2 regions of the Thalassotalea montiporae genome follow, and region 2 is predicted to be linked to the other one. Evidence: predicted binding sites of a transcription regulator. Region 2 holds the regulator's gene; the other holds the start of a gene.
The links. The regulator FliA, encoded in region 2, starts transcription of late flagellar genes. The targets are predictions, from matches to a motif close to CTAAAGNTNNNNNNNNNNNNGCCGATA.
Positions count from the first base shown of each region.

Region 1: ACSLUR_RS13005 (cytoplasmic protein) is a predicted target of FliA. The motif match lies at 1,990-2,016, and genes of this name have one in related genera.

Region 1 covers NZ_JBQRUO010000004.1:44,831-48,244, reverse strand. The annotation lists gene ACSLUR_RS13030 (Bax inhibitor-1/YccA family protein) at 1-248, shown strand, start outside; gene tusD (sulfurtransferase complex subunit TusD) at 347-712, shown strand; gene tusC (sulfurtransferase complex subunit TusC) at 709-1,071, shown strand; gene tusB (sulfurtransferase complex subunit TusB) at 1,082-1,375, shown strand; gene ACSLUR_RS13010 (TusE/DsrC/DsvC family sulfur relay protein) at 1,377-1,703, shown strand; gene ACSLUR_RS13005 (cytoplasmic protein) at 1,737-1,937, opposite strand; gene ACSLUR_RS13000 (glyceraldehyde-3-phosphate dehydrogenase) at 2,151-3,414, opposite strand, start outside.
Region 2 covers NZ_JBQRUO010000001.1:983,294-986,707, forward strand. The annotation lists gene flhF (flagellar biosynthesis GTPase FlhF) at 1-717, shown strand, start outside; gene ACSLUR_RS04260 (MinD/ParA family protein) at 735-1,577, shown strand; gene ACSLUR_RS04265 (RNA polymerase sigma factor FliA) at 1,597-2,316, shown strand; gene cheY (chemotaxis response regulator CheY) at 2,362-2,745, shown strand; gene ACSLUR_RS04275 (protein phosphatase CheZ) at 2,770-3,414, shown strand, end outside.

The DNA of each region.
Region 1 (3,414 bases), on a different contig from region 2:
TGGTTGGCTTAATTGTGGTATTAATCGCTGGTATCGCGAATATCTTCTTCGCTATTCCTGCAGTATCACTAGCGTTAAACGCTGCGATTGTAATGATTATGTCTGGTTTAATTTTATTCGATACTAGCCGCATTATTCACGGCGGTGAGCGCAACTATATTCGCGCTACAGTGTCGTTATACCTAAACATTTACAACTTGTTTGTTAGCCTACTTCAACTATTAGGCGCATTTAATTCAGACGATTAATTCTGAATTGATATTAATATATAATAAAGCCCCGTTTTAAAACGGGGCTTTTTTTATTTGCGACTTTTACTTTATGACAACGAGCTATTAGGAAATCTGTGTCTGTTTATACTTTGGTAGTGACTACCCCGCCCCATCAGAACAATACCGCCACGGTAATTGAATTTGCAGAATCAATTTTAACGGCTGGGCATCAAATTAACGGTATTTTTTTCTATCAAGACGGTGTGCTTAATGCGAGCACATTAACGTCAATTCCTAACGATGAATTCCAAGCGCCAGCCGCTTTTGTGAAACTTCATAACGATCACCAAGTAGCGCTACATTTGTGCATAACTGCGGGTGAGAAACGCGGTTTAACCGACCAAGATGGTGCAATAAATATAAATCCAGCATTTACCGTATCTGGTTTGGGCGAAATGGTAGAACTGACATCTACAGCAGATAAGGTGATTCAGTTATGAGTGCAACTTCACTAGCCGTTATTAATACGAAAGCACCTTTTGCGACTAGTCATGGTAAAGATGCGTTAGACCTAGCACTTATCTTTGGCAGTTATGAGCAACAAATATCGCTATTTTTTGTTGGCGATGGTGTTTTTCAGTTACTTCAACAGTGCGATGGTAATACATTAAACGTAAAAGACTTTACCAAAACCTTCGCGGCATTGTCGTTCTACGATATAGAAAACGTTTATGTCAGCCAAGAATCATTAACTAAACGCTCATTAAACAAGAGCTCATTAATTGATGGCGTAGAGGTTTTATCTGATGATGTAATTCAGCAGCGTCTTAGCGAACACAGCGCAGTATTAACATTCTAAAGGTTTATCAATGGCAAGTTTGCACCTTATCCGAACATCTTCATTTAGCAGCGATAGTTTTACGAATGCTTTAACAGTGATGAAAAGCAGTGACCGAATTATTTTATTAGACGACGGCGTTTACAACATTAATCACCCTATCCTACAAAACGCTTTAGCCTTAGTGGGCAAAGAAAACCTTTTTGTGATCGAGCATCACTACTTGGCACGAGGTTTAGCGACTGATGATGCGTTGAATTTTATCTCAATGGCAGCACTTGTTGCACTAACTGAAGCTGCAAATCAAATTATTACATGGCAATAGTATGCAATTTAACAATCAAACAATAGAACTCGATAAACACGGCTATTTAATCGATTTTCAACAATGGAGTGAGGAACTCGCACCTGAATTGGCAAAACAAGACGATGTAGAGTTGACCGAAGCGCATTGGGAAGTGATCCGCTTTGTGCGCGAATTTTATCTGAAATTTAACACATCGCCAGCAATTCGCGCGCTAACTAAAGCAATGAAAGAAGAATTCGGTGAAGAAAAGGCAAACAGCCGTTACTTATATCGATTGTTTCCCGAAGGGCCTGCAAAGCAAGCAACAAAATACGCAGGCTTACCAAAGCCTGCGCGTTGTATATAGTTTGCTAACATCAGTGAGCGATTTAAACAAACGTTAGACTTTGATATTAATGTTGTTACCCGAGCTCGCTGTCGGTGGGCTTACTTGGCCACCAGCAAGGCTAGATTCGATGAGATCAACAGCGATCTGGCCTTCCACTTCTGTTTGACTATTTTCTCGCTGTGCACCTTTTACTTCTAGTGCGTTTCCACCATCCACATTCACTGGTGTTGAAGAACCGATGGTTAAAGCCATAACTACCTCTCATTACATGACATTGTTAACACGTTAGTGTTCCTGATCTATTTATCGGAAAAACTACGCAAAGCTTTAATATTTTTAATGGCTAACTCAGTGAATATTTCTTTAAAATCGCTTTGACTATTAGTTGAAATAAGCTGCCTAAGTTTCAACAAGCACAAAAAAAGCGCCGAAGCGCTTTTTTAATCGTAATCCATAAATGCTAGTTTATGCTGCTGGCAAGTTTGGTACAAAGATACCTGCCATTTCTTGCATAACACGCACAACTTGGCAACTGTAGCCAAATTCATTGTCGTACCATACGTATAATACAGCGCGATCTTCATCAACAATCGTTGCTTGAGAGTCAACAACACCCGCATAACGAGAACCAACTAAATCCGTTGATACAATTTCAGTTGACGCTGTGTAATCTACTTGGTTTTGTAGATCTGAGTTTAATGAAATATCACGTAGGTAATCATTTAAACCGTCAGTGGTAGTTGCTTCTTTAAGGTTTAAATTCATGATTGCCATAGAAACATTTGGCGTTGGAACACGGATCGCGTTACCCGTTAATAAACCTTTTAATTCAGGCAATGCCTTAGCAACCGCTTTAGCTGCACCTGTAGAAGTAATAACCATGTTAAGTGGCGCACTGCGACCACGACGCGGCGACTTGTGGTAGTTATCAATTAAGTTTTGGTCGTTAGTGTACGAGTGAACCGTTTCTACGTGGCCGTTTTTAATACCAAACTTATCGTTTACCGCTTTAAGTACAGGCGTGATTGCATTTGTTGTACAGCTAGCCGCTGACACAATTTTATCTTCCGCTAAGATCATATCGTGGTTTACACCGTAAACAATGTTCTTGATATCACCTTTAGCTGGTGCCGTTAATAGTACTTTAGCCACACCGTTTGATTGTAAGTGCTGGCCTAGACCTTCTTCGTCTGACCAAATACCGGTATTATCAACTACTAGCGCATTGTTAATACCGTATGCAGTGTAATCAACATCAGCTGGTGATTTCGCGTAGATTACTTGGATGAAAGCACCGTTAGCTTTGATAACGTTGTTTTCTTCATCAATAGTAATGCTACCGTTAAACGAACCATGTACAGAATCGCGACGAAGTAAACTAGCACGTTTTGCTAAATCACCTTCTTTACCTGGGCGAATAACAATGGCGCGTAAACGTAATTTTGACGAAGGGCCCGTTTTTTCAATTAACAAACGAGCAAGTAAACGACCGATACGGCCAAAACCATAAAGCACTACATCTTGTGCTGCTGGCTCTTCACTATTGACAGCTAAACTGTCAGCAAGTTCTTTTTCTAAGTACTGCTCAATCGTTAAACCATTTGCACCACCTAAAAATAGGTAATTGTAAGCAAGTTTACCAATATCAACGCGCGCTGGTGATAATGACATCTTGGTTAACGCTTCTAAAAATGGGAAACTCTCGCGTAAGCGTAATTTACTTTCTTCG
Region 2 (3,414 bases):
AGTGCGCTGCAATTATTGAGTAGCCAAGTAAATACCACTAACAACGACATTATTCACCGTGGTGGTGTGGTATCACTAGTGGGCCCAACCGGTGTTGGTAAAACAACAACTTTGGCTAAATTGGCAGCACGTTTCGCACAAGTTCATGGCGCAGATAGCATTTTGCTAATCTCTACTGATACATACCGTATCGGTGGTTTCGAGCAACTTGAAACTTACGGCAAAATTATCGGCTGTCCTGTGAAGCTAGCGAAAGACAGTGATGCACTTGAACAGTTAATTCAGCAATACAGCAGCAAGAAGTTAATTTTGATCGATACTGCAGGTATGGGACAACGTGACATGCGCTTAGCTGAGAACTTATCTGGCTTAGTGGCGAACTCACGTATTCGCATCAGAAACTACTTAGTATTGGCGGCTAATACGCAACAAGCAGTAATGCAGGAAAACGTTGAACGCTTTAAGAAAATTCCACTATGTGGCTGCATTTTCACTAAGCTAGATGAAAGCCTAAGTATGGGTGAAATCTTATCAACTGCGATTCAAAACGGTTTACCAATTGGTTATCTAACAGACGGTCAGCGTGTTCCAGAAGATATTAAAGTTGCAAATGCTGAAAAATTAGTTAGTCTTGCAGAGAAATTAGCAAACAAATCAGCGGTAAGATTCAATTTTAGCGCTAATAGACAACCAATGGCCTCAGCTGCCTTTGGTTAACCTTTGAGACGTAGTAGATGATTGACCAAGCAAGCGGCTTACGAAAAATGCAAGATTTAAGACAAATCAAAGTTATCGCAGTTTCCGGAGGCAAGGGAGGGGTAGGTAAAACTAACGTTTCACTCAATACCGCTATATCACTGGCTAAACAAGGCAAAAAGGTACTGGTACTCGATGCTGACTTAGGCTTAGCAAACGTCGATGTGATGCTTGGCCTGCGCGTTCAGAAAAACATTGCTCATGTACTCAGTGGTGACTGCGAACTTGATGACATCATTATTGAAGGTCCGGCTGGCATTAAGATCATTCCAGCGACATCTGGCACACAATCCATGGTGGACTTAACACCATCAGAGCATGCTGGCCTAATTCGCGCCTTCAGCGATATGCAAACTGAATTTGATGTGCTGATTGTTGATACCGCAGCGGGTATCTCAGACATGGTGCTTAGCTTTGCCCGTGCCGCTCAAGATGTGATGTTAGTAGTAACAGACGAACCTACTTCAATCACTGATTGTTACGCGTTGATGAAATTATTAAGCCGCGACCACGGTGTATTTAAATTTAAAGTGGTTGCCAATATGGTACGTAGCCCAAAAGAAGGGCAGCAGTTATTTGCTAAACTGACTAAAGTGACAGATCGTTTTCTGGATGTCGCGATTGAGTTGGTTGCTGTGGTGCCATTTGATGAAAACATTCGAAAATCGGTGCGCAAGCAAAAAGCTATCGTTGATGCTTTTCCAGATTCGGCAGCGTCAAAAGCGTTTAGCGAATTGGCAAGTAAAATCAACAGTTGGCCTATTCCCAACCGACCTTCAGGTCATTTAGAGTTCTTTATCGAACAATTGCTTGAGCAATAACGCCTCATAGGGAGTTATAGTGGTTAAAGCTAATGCTTACACTAGCTATCTTGATAAATCGGCACTAATCGAACAGCACACGGTATTAGTTAAACGTATTGCCTATCACTTGTTGGCCAGATTACCGGCAAGTGTTATTGCTGACGATCTAATTCAATCTGGCATGATTGGACTATTGGAAGCTGCGAGCAACTTTGACGGTAGCAAAGGCGCTAGTTTTGAAACATTTGCTGGCATTCGAATTCGCGGCGCTATGCTCGATGAAATTCGCAAAGGGGATTGGACTCCTCGTTCTGTTCACAAGAATAGCCGAATGATCAGCGATGCTATCAAAGCATTGGAAGGTGAACTTGGTCGCGATGTAACAGACTCGGAAGTTGCTGATAAGCTTGATATCTCCCTGAATGAATACCATCATATTCTTAATGAAGTAAGCACTGGAAAAATCATCGGCATCGAAGATTTAGGGGTGACTGATGATGTGCTTAGTTTTGATGAAGAATTTCAAGAAGATGATCCATATCATACAATTGAACATGTAACCTTTAAAAAAACGTTAACAGAATGTATTTCGACTTTACCTGAGCGTGAAGCTTTAGTACTGTCGCTCTATTACGACGAAGAGCTCAATTTAAAAGAAATTGGACAAGTTCTTGACGTTAGTGAGTCAAGAGTGAGCCAAATTCATAGTCAAGCAATGCATCGATTAAAAGCACGTATGCAATCTTGGCAAAGTTAAGTAGAATATATAGAAATTTATTGATTTATTTCACCGGAGGGTGCCTTGGATAAAAATATGAAAGTACTTGTTGTTGATGATTTCTCGACAATGAGAAGAATTGTTAAGAACTTATTACGCGATTTAGGCTTTACTAATATTCAAGAAGCGGATGATGGCAGCACAGCGTTGCCTATGTTACAAGGCGGTGACTTTGACTTTGTAGTGACCGACTGGAACATGCCGGGTATGCAAGGTATCGATCTTTTGAAAGCAATTCGCGCTGATGAGAAGTTAGCACACATTCCGGTGCTTCTGATCACTGCAGAAGCGAAGAAAGAGCAAATTGTGATGGCGGCGCAAGCGGGTGTAAACGGTTACATTGTAAAACCTTTCACTGCTGCAACCCTTAAGGAAAAACTAGACAAGATTTTTGAACGTTTAGGATAAACGCGCTAAACGCGAGGAAATTTCATGAGTAAATTGTCTAGTGCAAAGATTACTTTAGAACAAGCCAAGTCATTAGTTGAATTTATCGAGAATGGTCAGCAAGAAAAAGCTGACCAATTACTTGCTGATATTCAAAACCCAATTAATTCAGAGTTATTTGCAGAGATAGGTAAGTTGACCCGTCAATTGCATGACTCAATGATGAATTTCCAATTGGACTCACGACTAAACGACTTAGCCAATGCTGATATTCCTGATGCAAAAGAGCGTTTAAATTATGTTATTAGCCGTACAGAAGATGCGGCTAATAAGACCATGGACGCGGTAGAATCCATTTTCCCAGTTGTTGATACCATTCAAGAGCAAGTCAAAGCTGTTAATCCGCTTTGGCAAAAACTGATGCACAATGATCTGAATTTGGGTGAGTTTAAAGCACTTTGTAAAGATATCGACAAATTGCTGAAAACAACATCATCAGAAACCGAACGTATGCACGCGCTAATGACAGACGTATTAATGGCGCAAGATTTCCAAGACTTAACAGGTCAAGTGATTAGAAAAGTAATTGACCTTGTACGAGAAGTGGAAGAAAGCTTGATTAATATGCTGACAGCTTTTGGTGTGACGGAAGATGAGCAAAAAGAAAAAGCAACCCTTAAAACTGGTGAA